3 regions of the Peribacillus sp. JNUCC41 genome follow, and region 2 is predicted to be linked to each of the others. Evidence: a T-box and tRNA genes for the amino acid it is inferred to sense, from the RefSeq annotation. Region 2 holds a T-box; the other regions hold tRNA genes.
The links. A T-box is a leader RNA that pairs with one kind of tRNA and senses whether it is charged. The one in region 2 lies ahead of thrS (threonine--tRNA ligase), so its partner is inferred to be a tRNA-Thr.

Region 1 (4,120 bases), 640 kb from region 2:
AGATAGTTATATCAATGAAAAGAAATGAAAAAAAAAGAAGCATACATTCATGTATGCTTCCCTTTTTGTTATGACCCGTACGGGATTCGAACCCGTGTTACCGCCGTGAAAGGGCGGTGTCTTAACCGCTTGACCAACGGGCCAACTGGCGGAGAAGGAGGGATTTGAACCCTCGCGCCGCTCGCGCGACCTACACCCTTAGCAGGGGCGCCTCTTCAGCCTCTTGAGTACTTCCCCATGGCTCCGCAGGTAGGACTCGAACCTACGACCGTTCGGTTAACAGCCGAATGCTCTACCACTGAGCTACTGCGGAACAATAAATATGGTGGGCCTAAATGGACTCGAACCATCGACCTCACGCTTATCAGGCGTGCGCTCTAACCAGCTGAGCTATAGGCCCATATTTGGAGCGGGTGAAGGGAATCGAACCCTCATCATCAGCTTGGAAGGCTGAGGTTTTACCACTAAACTACACCCGCGAAATGGGGCGACTGATGGGAATCGAACCCACGAATGCCTGAACCACAATCAGGTGCGTTAACCACTTCGCCACAATCGCCGTAATTTTTCAGAATATGGTGGCTCAGGACGGAATCGAACCGCCGACACAAGGATTTTCAGTCCTTTGCTCTACCGACTGAGCTACTGAGCCACATATGTATTGAATTTTAAAAATGGCGGTCCCGACGGGAATCGAACCCGCGATCTCCTGCGTGACAGGCAGGCATGTTAACCGCTACACCACGGGACCTAATAATTGCGGGGACAGGATTTGAACCTGCGACCTTCGGGTTATGAGCCCGACGAGCTACCGGACTGCTCCACCCCGCGACGGTAATAATGAAACGATTTGCATCAAGTTTTCGTGTATAACGTTTCGTCCGCATCCTTTATGTAAGGGTGTTTCAAAACAACTTGCTGCTTTTTGAAAAAATGGAGGAGGTAGAGGGATTCGAACCCCCGCGGGATTTGACTCCCCTGTCGGTTTTCAAGACCGATCCCTTCAGCCGAACTTGGGTATACCTCCATGGCTTTTAAAAAGTGAATATGGTGGACCTTGTAGGACTCGAACCTACGACCGGACGGTTATGAGCCGTCTGCTCTAACCAGCTGAGCTAAAGGTCCTTATATTTATTGGTAGCGGCGGAGGGGATCGAACCCCCGACCTCACGGGTATGAACCGTACGCTCTAGCCAGCTGAGCTACACCGCCAATATAATATAAGTTTCTGATTGAAAAATGGTGGAGCCTAGCGGGATCGAACCGCTGACCTCCTGCGTGCAAGGCAGGCGCTCTCCCAGCTGAGCTAAGGCCCCATTCATTAAAAATCACGTGGTCGGGAAGACAGGATTCGAACCTGCGACCCCTTGGTCCCAAACCAAGTGCTCTACCAAGCTGAGCTACTTCCCGCAATAAAAACATGGTGCGCCCGGCGGGAGTCGAACCTACAACCTTCTGATTCGTAGTCAGATGCTCTATCCAATTGAGCTACGGGCGCATATTATGATGGTGCCGAGGACCGGAATCGAACCGGTACGGTAGTCACCTACCGCAGGATTTTAAGTCCTGTGCGTCTGCCAGTTCCGCCACCCCGGCACATACGAAAAGTGGAGCGGAAGACGGGATTCGAACCCGCGACCCCAACCTTGGCAAGGTTGTATTCTACCACTGAACTACTTCCGCATGAAAGATGCGGGTGAAGGGACTTGAACCCCCACGCCTTGCGGCGCCAGATCCTAAGTCTGGTGCGTCTGCCAATTCCGCCACACCCGCATATAAAATGGTGAGCCATGAAGGATTCGAACCTTCGACCCTCTGATTAAAAGTCAGATGCTCTACCAACTGAGCTAATGGCTCGTGCTTGTACTATTTTAAAATGGTGCCGGCAAGAGGACTTGAACCCCCAACCTACTGATTACAAGTCAGTTGCTCTACCAGTTGAGCTACACCGGCAGGTGTAAAATGGTGGAGGATGACGGGATCGAACCGCCGACCCTCTGCTTGTAAGGCAGATGCTCTCCCAGCTGAGCTAATCCTCCATATGAAACCTGCTTGGCGACGTCCTACTCTCACAGGGGGAAACCCCCAACTACCATCGGCGCTGAAGAGCTTAACTGCCGTGTTCGGAATGGGAACGGGTGTGACCTCTTCGCTATCGTCACCAAACAATGTTAACATTTTTTCAAGACATATATTATTATAACGTCTTTTTGAGAAAATGCAAGAAGAAATTTTCATTCCTTCAAAACTAGATAATAAGAAGGTATTTCATTTTTTTTAAAGCGTTGGTTAAGTCCTCGATCTATTAGTATCAGTCAGCTCCACATGTCGCCACGCTTCCACCTCTGACCTATCAACCTGATCATCTTTCAGGGATCTTACTAGCTTGCGCCATGGGAAATCTCATCTTGAGGGGGGCTTCATGCTTAGATGCTTTCAGCACTTATCCCGTCCGCACGTAGCTACCCAGCTATGCCTTTGGCAAGACAACTGGTACACCAGCGGTGCGTCCATCCCGGTCCTCTCGTACTAAGGACAGCTCCTCTCAAATTTCCTGCGCCCGCGACGGATAGGGACCGAACTGTCTCACGACGTTCTGAACCCAGCTCGCGTACCGCTTTAATGGGCGAACAGCCCAACCCTTGGGACCGACTACAGCCCCAGGATGCGATGAGCCGACATCGAGGTGCCAAACCTCCCCGTCGATGTGGACTCTTGGGGGAGATAAGCCTGTTATCCCCGGGGTAGCTTTTATCCGTTGAGCGATGGCCCTTCCATGCGGAACCACCGGATCACTAAGCCCGACTTTCGTCCCTGCTCGACTTGTAGGTCTCGCAGTCAAGCTCCCTTGTGCCTTTACACTCTACGAATGATTTCCAACCATTCTGAGGGAACCTTTGGGCGCCTCCGTTACTCTTTAGGAGGCGACCGCCCCAGTCAAACTGCCCACCTGACACTGTCTCCCACCCCGATAAGGGGCGCGGGTTAGAATTTCAATACAGCCAGGGTAGTATCCCACCAACGCCTCCACCGAAGCTAGCGCTCCGGCTTCTCAGGCTCCTACCTATCCTGTACAAGCTGTACCAAAATTCAATATCAGGCTGCAGTAAAGCTCCACGGGGTCTTTCCGTCCTGTCGCGGGTAACCTGCATCTTCACAGGTACTATAATTTCACCGAGTCTCTCGTTGAGACAGTGCCCAGATCGTTACACCTTTCGTGCGGGTCGGAACTTACCCGACAAGGAATTTCGCTACCTTAGGACCGTTATAGTTACGGCCGCCGTTTACTGGGGCTTCGGTTCAAAGCTTCGCTTGCGCTAACCTCTCCCCTTAACCTTCCAGCACCGGGCAGGTGTCAGCCCCTATACTTCGCCTTGCGGCTTCGCAGAGACCTGTGTTTTTGCTAAACAGTCGCCTGGGCCTATTCACTGCGGCTTTTCTGGGCTATTCACCCTAAAAAGCACCCCTTCTCCCGAAGTTACGGGGTCATTTTGCCGAGTTCCTTAACGAGAGTTCTCTCGCACACCTTAGGATTCTCTCCTCGCCTACCTGTGTCGGTTTGCGGTACGGGCACCTTACATCTCACTAGAGGCTTTTCTTGGCAGCGTGGAATCAGGAACTTCGGTACTATATTTCCCTCGCCATCACAGCTCCGCCTTAATGGAAACGGGATTTGCCTCGTTTCCGGCCTAACTGCTTGGACGCGCATATCCAACAGCGCGCTTACCCTATCCTTCTGCGTCCCCCCATCGTTCAAACGATGTATAGGTGGTACAGGAATATCAACCTGTTGTCCATCGCCTACGCCTTTCGGCCTCGGCTTAGGTCCCGACTAACCCTGAGCGGACGAGCCTTCCTCAGGAAACCTTAGGCATTCGGTGGAAGGGATTCTCACCCTTCTTTCGCTACTCATACCGGCATTCTCACTTCTAAGCGCTCCACCAGTCCTTCCGGTCTGACTTCAACGCCCTTAGAACGCTCTCCTACCACTGACACCCAATGGTGTCAATCCACAGCTTCGGTGATACGTTTAGCCCCGGTACATTTTCGGCGCGGAGTCACTCGACCAGTGAGCTATTACGCACTCTTTAAATGGTGGCTGCTTCTAAGCCAACATCCT
Region 2 (4,120 bases):
ATTTCGCGCATTTACTCGTGAGTTCCGTGCATTTACTCGTGAGTTTCGCGCATTTACTCGTGAATTTCGCGCATTTACTCGTGAGTTTCGGATTACGCTGCTTTTTTTGTTAGATGCTGCGTTCTTTTATTTGCTGGACCATTTTCTTGATGAACGTTTCTATTGCGACATTTTCAACTTCTTGTTCCCCGTATTTCCGGACATTCACTTCATTTTCTTTCTCTTCTTTATCTCCGAGAACCAGCATATATGGGATTTTCCCCATCTGCGCTTCCCTGACTTTATACCCGAGCTTTTCATTCCGATCATCAATTTTCACTCTTATGCCCAGATTCTTCAGTTCTTTTTGAACCTTTAAACAATAATCCAAATGAACTTGTGAGACGGGGATGATCTGTACTTGCACCGGGGCGAGCCATACTGGAAAAGCACCGGCAAAGTGTTCTATCAGGATTCCGAAAAAGCGATCGATCGATCCAAAAATGGCACGATGAATGACGACCGGACGAACTTTTTCATTATTTTCATCGATGTAAGTCAGATCAAATTTGTCGGGCATTTGAAAATCAAGTTGGATTGTTGCACATTGATGGCTTCGTTTTAATGCATCTTTAATATGAAAATCAATTTTCGGTCCATAAAATGCCCCGTCCCCTTCATTTACTTGATAATGTATCCCGATGCTTTCCAGAACATTTTTCAAGGCTGTTTCAGAAGCTTCCCAAAGGGAATCATCACCCATTGAATCCTCTGGACGCGTCGAAAGCTCAACGGAATACTCGAATCCAAAAGTGCGGTACACCTTATCGATCAGATGAAACACTTGTTTAATTTCACTTTCGATTTGATCCTGCCGAACATAGATGTGGGCATCATCCTGACAAAATGTACGGACACGCAGCATCCCGTTCAATGCCCCGCTATATTCATGACGGTGGACTTGACCGAATTCGGCCATTCGAATGGGTAAATCCCTGTAAGAATAAAGACTGTTTTTAAAAATGAGCATATGCCCCGGACAGTTCATTGGCTTCATCGCGAATTTTGTTTGATCCACCTCAGTGAAGTACATATTCTCATGGTAATGATCCCAGTGACCCGATTGTTCCCATAACCGCTGGTTCATCATGAAAGGAGTCCGAACTTCGTCGTAATCAGCTTCAGTCTGAAGCTCCCGCGAAAATTTCTCCAATTCATTTCTAACGATTTGCCCTTTCGGTAAATAAAACGGCATTCCAGGGGCTTCTTCCGAAAACATGAATAGCTCCAACTGCTTTCCTAATTTACGGTGATCGCGTTTGGCCGCTTCTTCCAGGAATTCAAAGTGTTCCTGTAGATCCTTTTTCTTTCGGAATGCCACGCCATACACCCTTTGAAGAACTTCATTTTGATTGTCTCCCCGCCAATAGGCACCAGATACATGAGTCAATTTGAACGATTTTACAAATGATGTGGATGGAAGGTGCGGTCCTCTGCAAAGATCGACGAATTCCCCCTGTTGATAGATCGTTAATTTTTCACCATTAGGGATGCTCTTTGCAATATCCAACTTGAATGACTCCCCTCTGCCCTCGAATAACTTCACAGCTTCTTCATAAGTCACTTCGACCCTTTTTATTTCTAGATTTTCACTTATGATTTGTTCCATCTCTTTTTCAATAGCTTGTAGATCTTCTGGGCTCAAAGGATGGTCTAACTTAAAATCATAGTAAAAACCATCTTCCACGACTGGCCCCATTCCTAATTCCACATCTCGGTACAATCTTTTCACTGCCTGTGCCAAAACATGCGCCGCTGTATGTCGTAATACTTGTAATCCTTCTTCCGAATCCAGAGTCAAGATCGACAGTTCGGCATCCTCATTCAGCTTGTGACATAGATCAACCAGTTGCTTGTCCAGTGTTCCTGCCACTGCCTTTTTCCTTAAACTTGAGCTGATGGACCCTGCCACGCCTTCCACTGTCATCCCAAGCGGATATTCCTTTTGCTGCCCATCCGGGAATTGAACTTTAATCATTTTTTCACCCATCACATAAACACCCCTTTTTTAGTAATAAAAAAACGCACTCATCCCTATGTAAGGGACGAGTGCGTTTACCCGTGGTTCCACCCAATTTCCCATAAGCAAGTAACACTCATGGCTCTGGAGCTTGTAACGCAGCTAGACGATATCAGTTACTTTTGTTCACCGATATTGCTCAAAGGCGGTAAATCAGTTTCCTAAGCCAGGAAGTTCGCAGCTAACCCTTCCCTCTCTGAAGACCGTAAAAATGATTCATGTCCTTATCATGGCACTAATTATAATAATAAAAAACGCACCCATCCCTAAGTAAGGGACGAGTGCGTTTATACCCGTGATTCCACCCAATTTCCCATAAGCAAGTAACACTCATGGCTCTGGAGCTTGTAACGCAGCTTAGACGATATCAGTTACTTTTGTTCACCGATATAGCTCAAAGGCGGTAAATCAGTTTCCTAAGCCAGGAAGTTCGCAGCTAACCCTTCCCTCTCTGAAGACCGTAAAAATGATTCATGTCCTTATCATGGCACTAATTATAATAATAAAAAACGCACCCATCCCTATATAAGGGACGAGTGCGTTTATACCCGTGATTCCACCCAATTTCCCATAAGCAAGAAACACTCATGGCTCTGGAGCTTGTAACGCAGCTTAGACGATATCAGCTACTCTTGTTCACCGATATAGCTCAAAGGCGGTAAATCAGTTCCCTAAGCCAGGAAGTTCGCAGCTAACCCTTCCCTCTCTGAAGACCGTAAAAATGATTCATGTCCTTATCAATGCTTCTAAAAATGTAAATGGATTTTTATATTGTTATATATATTACAATATATTCCCATAAGTGACAACCCCAATTTTATAATTCTCAGATTCTTGACCTGGATGAAAAATAAATCAAAATGAAAAACCCGTTCGCCATGACGGGTTTTTTGATTGATTCAATCTTCATCGACTATCGTTAGACTTGAATTCTTTATTCTAAGCCATAGCGTAAGTCCAGTGATCCAGAGAATTAGCGCGCATCCAAAGCCGAGCAAAGATAACGGTGCAAGGATTTGATGCTCCCCAAACATGACAGTGTCTGGCACAATAAGCAATGTGATAAGCGCCAATAAACAGAGAAGCACTCCTGTTGCATAGTAAACCTTGATTTGGAAAAGTGACGCCAAAGGTAAAAAATGAATCCCTACAATAATGGCGATGACTCCCGGTATAAGATCGGTCTGATTGATCAAGTTACAGATGACAATGGCAATCCCAATCAGCAAACCTTCGGCAATGAAGACCATATTAAACAAGAATCCGATACGCTTCAGACGCCTAGCCCCATCTCCTGAAACTTGATTGGACATTTTTTGTGATGCATGAATTAATGAAATGCCGCCGATAACCATTATGATTCCCACGAAGATGGCTGCGAGTTCCATGTAAGGAAACCCCCACCCCTGCAATCCCATTACACCGGTACCTGCCCACAGCGTACCGAAGAACGCCATGAAAATGACTCCAATTCCAGAACCGCGAAACGCCTCTTTCATCCTCATTTTCCTTTCATCCACAGTAATAAAAGTACATAGAATAATAGTATTGCTTACCCTCCCCAATTATTCAGCTGCAAAAAAAATGATTTTAATACCTTATTGCAAAAATCACCATACTGCGATATTATGATATTAATTAGTGATTGATTAATCACTAATTAATGAAATTATGGAGGATACCAATGGCCAGACCAAAAAAAGAGAACCGAAAAGATGACATTCTGGAAGCTGGTTTGGAGGTTTTTGCAGATAAAGGCTATTACAATACAACGACTGCCTTAATTGCCGAAAAAGCCGGCATCTCCCAGCCATATGTGTTTAAATTCTTTAAAACTAAAGAGGAGTTATTCGTAGCGGCCCTGGATCGGGCATACGAAAGGATCCTTGAAGCTTTTAAAATTGAAACAGGACCCGAAGACCTTGTTAACCATATGATCCAGGTATATGAAGAATTGACTGAATCCAATCCCAATGAAATTGCCTTGCAGGTCATAGGACTTTCAGTGACGGAAGACGCAATAAGAAATTCTACGCAGAAAGGGTTAGCAAGCATTAGAAA
Region 3 (4,120 bases), 2.0 Mb from region 2:
ATCATGTGGGTCACAGTCAATGCTCCTGCATTGATCATCGGATTTAACGGTTTGGATGGCTTGTTTGTCTCTAACTTGGCAATCGAATTGAAAGGGTCGCCGGTGGGTTCCTTACCTACATAGGAAAAGACATATTCCTCCCCTTTTTCCATTAATACGAGAGCAAGTGTCAAAACTTTCGATATGCTTTGCAGTGTCATTTTCCCACTTACATCCCCCGCACAATATCCTTTTCCGTCAGGATAGTAAATAGCAACAGATAAATCCCCAGGATTCGCCTTTTCAAGGGCCGGTATATAGTCCGCTACCTTTCCCATATTTGTATATTCTTTTGCCTGATCGACCAGTTGCTGTAACTCGTCATTGGACCTGCATTGACATCCCATATTGTTCACATTTTGCCGCCCCTTAGAAAATTTGTTATTTGAAGTGTTCTTAAATAGTGGTTTTTTATTTATTACCATATTTCATTGATATTATTTAGAAAAAGTACGAAGCGGAAAATAAATAGAAGTAAGGTTAAAAGAGCTAATTTCCTGGTTGATAACGGACTAGTGCTACATGTCTCAATATGAACATTCTAACAACACAATGCAGAACATGATTCTGCATTGCTTTGGTCGTGTTAAAGACAAAGGAAAACAACAACATATACAGGCAACAGTCAAGCAGTAAGACAGCTAAGCTAACGCCATGTAAAAAAGTCAGGAGCAACTTCCCTGTTCTTTAAAGAAGATTTAATTGAAAAAAGAAGGAATTAGACGTGCTCAGACGGAAATATAGACATACGAATAATATTAAGCTTTCATATGTCTTTCACACTTATGGAAAGTAGGAAAAGCCATGGGAAAATCGAAGAGTTTACAAGAAATCTATAACGCCAACCGTCCAGAAAATAATGAACTATTCCGAGCGATACAAAAGCATCTACAAATGAAGCATCCAGACAAACGAATGACAGCTACGAGAACATTGCAAATAATTGTGGCTGATAGTGTTTCATTCGGAGAGCTGCGTAATGTGGAAGCCCTCCTTCTTCACAGTCAATAAGGATCTGTTGTTTTACAAGCCTTTCGATAATTTTAAACAAAGAAAGGAAATCATCAATGAAAGAATCTCTAAAAAAATTCTAAAACATTCTTCTTAATCGTGCCACTTGTGACATTGGCTTTTTGATGCTCAACCAGACCTATTAATCTAGCTTAAATCAACATGTCACATGTAAGTTGGTTCGTTTCATAAACTCAGCAGCATTCATTCCCAATCACTTTTGCCTTTGTAATAGCCTGTTTTCGTTTTATCAATTTGGTACGGATTTACTTTCATTTGGTGAGTTAAAATGCTCATAAGATAAAGATTGACAACATTTTTATCGTGACTCATACTAGAAATGAATTAATGACAGAATATTAAGAATATTGGAGGGGTAAGTATGAATAAGATTTTCGTTCCTAACGCAATCACCACTTTAACAAATCTTTTCTACAATTCGACTACAATGAATGAGTATTTAGCGATGAGAACCGCTCAATTCTACATTGAAGACCTGAAGCTACTGCAAGACGTGGAAGCTGTTGCCCTGGCAATTGAAAATCAAAATGCTTTCGCTTTAATGTCTAAATTTAAATTATTTGATTATAAGGCTGCCGAAGAAATTGAAATCGCACTATCCTCTTCTGGCTATACGGAAGCGGAGCTAAATGCAATCAATATTGAAATCTAAATTTATTGTTTTGGAACGAATGGGAGAGTTAATGCTCTTTCCATTCGTTTTTTATTTTCATCATTAGAACAAACGTACTCTATACTATTGCTGATCAAATAATTTTTAAATATTTCTTATCACTCCCCACAATATCTGTGGCACCTAAATTCATGTATCGCCTCCATTCTTGAGTGATGAAAAATCAATGCACAATAATCCCGCACATTATTTGTACATATGTTATAGTGCGCCATAAACACAAAAAAGCTTCACACAATTAAGTGTGAAGCTTTTTGTAATAGCGATTCTTCGCTATTCGTGATACCGGTGGCCGGGGTCGAACCGGCACTCCAGAGGAACACGATTTTGAGTCGTGCGCGTCTGCCAATTCCGCCACACCGGCATGTATGTTGGAGGCGGCAACCGGAATCGAACCGGTGGTAAAGGTTTTGCAGACCTCTGCCTTACCGCTTGGCTATGCCGCCAACGTTTTTGGAGCGAAAGACGGGATTCGAACCCGCGACCCCAACCTTGGCAAGGTTGTATTCTACCACTGAACTACTTTCGCATATGGCTGGGCTAGAAGGGATCGAACCTTCGCATGACGGAATCAAAATCCGTTGCCTTACCGCTTGGCTATAGCCCATTAACGTTGTAATCATTATACCATGTTTTATTAAATGGGGCGACTGATGGGAATCGAACCCACGAATGCCTGAACCACAATCAGGTGCGTTAACCACTTCGCCACAATCGCCATTATAGGATTGAAATTGGCAGGGGTAGTAGGAATCGAACCCACACTGGAGGTTTTGGAGACCTCTGTTCTACCTTTAAACTATACCCCTGTAAGAAAGATGGTGGAGGGGGGCAGATTCGAACTGCCGAACCCGAAGGAGCGGATTTACAGTCCGCCGCGTTTAGCCACTTCGCTACCCCTCCGCATATGGATGAAACATGGTGCCGGCAAGAGGACTTGAACCCCCAACCTACTGATTACAAGTCAGTTGCTCTACCAGTTGAGCTACACCGGCACTACTATGGTGGCTCAGGACGGAATCGAACCGCCGACACAAGGATTTTCAGTCCTTTGCTCTACCGACTGAGCTACTGAGCCAAACAATAAAATGGCGGTCCCGACGGGAATCGAACCCGCGATCTCCTGCGTGACAGGCAGGCATGTTAACCGCTACACCACGGGACCATAGATTGCGGGGACAGGATTTGAACCTGCGACCTTCGGGTTATGAGCCCGACGAGCTACCGGACTGCTCCACCCCGCGACGGTATTAATGTTACTATTATGAATCAAGTTTTCGTGTTGAGCGTTTCAAGGGGATGAATGATCAATCCTTTATAGAGAAACAACCTGATCTTATTGAATAATGGTGGAGGATGACGGGATCGAACCGCCGACCCTCTGCTTGTAAGGCAGATGCTCTCCCAGCTGAGCTAATCCTCCAATATGTTGTCTAAATGGTGACCCGTACGGGATTCGAACCCGTGTTACCGCCGTGAAAGGGCGGTGTCTTAACCGCTTGACCAACGGGCCAGGTATAAATGGCGGAGAGCAAGGGATTTGAACCCTTGAGACAGGGTTACCCGTCTACACGATTTCCAATCGTGCTCCTTCGGCCACTCGGACAGCTCTCCAATAATGGCTCCGCAGGTAGGACTCGAACCTACGACCGTTCGGTTAACAGCCGAATGCTCTACCACTGAGCTACTGCGGAACAATATAAGCTTGGCGACGTCCTACTCTCACAGGGGGAAACCCCCAACTACCATCGGCGCTGAAGAGCTTAACTGCCGTGTTCGGAATGGGAACGGGTGTGACCTCTTCGCTATCGTCACCAAACAATGTTAACATTTTTTCAAGACATATATTATTATAACGTCTTTTTGAGAAAATGCAAGAAGAAATTTTCATTCCTTCAAAACTAGATAATAAGAAGGTATTTCATTTTTTTAAAGCGTTGGTTAAGTCCTCGATCTATTAGTATCAGTCAGCTCCACATGTCGCCACGCTTCCACCTCTGACCTATCAACCTGATCATCTTTCAGGGATCTTACTAGCTTACGCCATGGGAAATCTCATCTTGAGGGGGGCTTCATGCTTAGATGCTTTCAGCACTTATCCCGTCCGCACGTAGCTACCCAGCTATGCCTTTGGCAAGACAACTGGTACACCAGCGGTGCGTCCATCCCGGTCCTCTCGTACTAAGGACAGCTCCTCTCAAATTTCCTGCGCCCGCGACGGATAGGGACCGAACTGTCTCACGACGTTCTGAACCCAGCTCGCGTACCGCTTTAATGGGCGAACAGCCCAACCCTTGGGACCGACTACAGCCCCAGGATGCGATGAGCCGACATCGAGGTGCCAAACCTCCCCGTCGATGTGGACTCTTGGGGAGA

Region 1: it has a tRNA-Thr gene. The T-box ahead of thrS (threonine--tRNA ligase) is inferred to sense a tRNA for this amino acid. The anticodon was not compared.
Region 3: it has a tRNA-Thr gene. The T-box ahead of thrS (threonine--tRNA ligase) is inferred to sense a tRNA for this amino acid. The anticodon was not compared.

The regions. Positions count from the first base shown of each region.
Region 1 is NZ_CP062163.1:1,237,689-1,241,808, forward strand. It holds gene JNUCC41_RS06100 (TraR/DksA C4-type zinc finger protein) at 1-28, shown strand, start outside; tRNA gene JNUCC41_RS06105 (tRNA-Glu) at 72-143, opposite strand; tRNA gene JNUCC41_RS06110 (tRNA-Ser) at 147-237, opposite strand; tRNA gene JNUCC41_RS06115 (tRNA-Asn) at 239-313, opposite strand; tRNA gene JNUCC41_RS06120 (tRNA-Ile) at 324-400, opposite strand; tRNA gene JNUCC41_RS06125 (tRNA-Gly) at 406-479, opposite strand; tRNA gene JNUCC41_RS06130 (tRNA-His) at 484-559, opposite strand; tRNA gene JNUCC41_RS06135 (tRNA-Phe) at 577-652, opposite strand; tRNA gene JNUCC41_RS06140 (tRNA-Asp) at 676-751, opposite strand; tRNA gene JNUCC41_RS06145 (tRNA-Met) at 758-831, opposite strand; tRNA gene JNUCC41_RS06150 (tRNA-Ser) at 935-1,027, opposite strand; tRNA gene JNUCC41_RS06155 (tRNA-Ile) at 1,049-1,125, opposite strand; tRNA gene JNUCC41_RS06160 (tRNA-Met) at 1,136-1,212, opposite strand; tRNA gene JNUCC41_RS06165 (tRNA-Ala) at 1,241-1,316, opposite strand; tRNA gene JNUCC41_RS06170 (tRNA-Pro) at 1,334-1,410, opposite strand; tRNA gene JNUCC41_RS06175 (tRNA-Arg) at 1,422-1,498, opposite strand; tRNA gene JNUCC41_RS06180 (tRNA-Leu) at 1,508-1,596, opposite strand; tRNA gene JNUCC41_RS06185 (tRNA-Gly) at 1,609-1,683, opposite strand; tRNA gene JNUCC41_RS06190 (tRNA-Leu) at 1,692-1,773, opposite strand; tRNA gene JNUCC41_RS06195 (tRNA-Lys) at 1,782-1,857, opposite strand; tRNA gene JNUCC41_RS06200 (tRNA-Thr) at 1,878-1,953, opposite strand; tRNA gene JNUCC41_RS06205 (tRNA-Val) at 1,964-2,039, opposite strand; rRNA gene rrf (5S ribosomal RNA) at 2,051-2,166, opposite strand; rRNA gene JNUCC41_RS06215 (23S ribosomal RNA) at 2,286-4,120, opposite strand, start outside.
Region 2 is NZ_CP062163.1:601,011-605,130, forward strand. It holds gene thrS (threonine--tRNA ligase) at 110-2,017, opposite strand; T-box leader at 2,078-2,299, opposite strand; T-box leader at 2,330-2,554, opposite strand; T-box leader at 2,585-2,809, opposite strand; gene JNUCC41_RS02945 (DUF7010 family protein) at 2,959-3,564, opposite strand; gene JNUCC41_RS02950 (TetR/AcrR family transcriptional regulator) at 3,744-4,120, shown strand, end outside.
Region 3 is NZ_CP062163.1:2,638,607-2,642,726, reverse strand. It holds gene glsA (glutaminase A) at 1-386, opposite strand, end outside; gene JNUCC41_RS12910 (hypothetical protein) at 844-1,050, shown strand; gene JNUCC41_RS12905 (hypothetical protein) at 1,433-1,723, shown strand; tRNA gene JNUCC41_RS12900 (tRNA-Leu) at 2,028-2,108, opposite strand; tRNA gene JNUCC41_RS12895 (tRNA-Cys) at 2,117-2,190, opposite strand; tRNA gene JNUCC41_RS12890 (tRNA-Gly) at 2,199-2,273, opposite strand; tRNA gene JNUCC41_RS12885 (tRNA-Gln) at 2,277-2,351, opposite strand; tRNA gene JNUCC41_RS12880 (tRNA-His) at 2,387-2,462, opposite strand; tRNA gene JNUCC41_RS12875 (tRNA-Trp) at 2,480-2,553, opposite strand; tRNA gene JNUCC41_RS12870 (tRNA-Tyr) at 2,564-2,647, opposite strand; tRNA gene JNUCC41_RS12865 (tRNA-Thr) at 2,664-2,739, opposite strand; tRNA gene JNUCC41_RS12860 (tRNA-Phe) at 2,747-2,822, opposite strand; tRNA gene JNUCC41_RS12855 (tRNA-Asp) at 2,834-2,909, opposite strand; tRNA gene JNUCC41_RS12850 (tRNA-Met) at 2,915-2,988, opposite strand; tRNA gene JNUCC41_RS12845 (tRNA-Val) at 3,092-3,167, opposite strand; tRNA gene JNUCC41_RS12840 (tRNA-Glu) at 3,183-3,257, opposite strand; tRNA gene JNUCC41_RS12835 (tRNA-Ser) at 3,267-3,358, opposite strand; tRNA gene JNUCC41_RS12830 (tRNA-Asn) at 3,364-3,438, opposite strand; rRNA gene rrf (5S ribosomal RNA) at 3,448-3,563, opposite strand; rRNA gene JNUCC41_RS12820 (23S ribosomal RNA) at 3,682-4,120, opposite strand, start outside.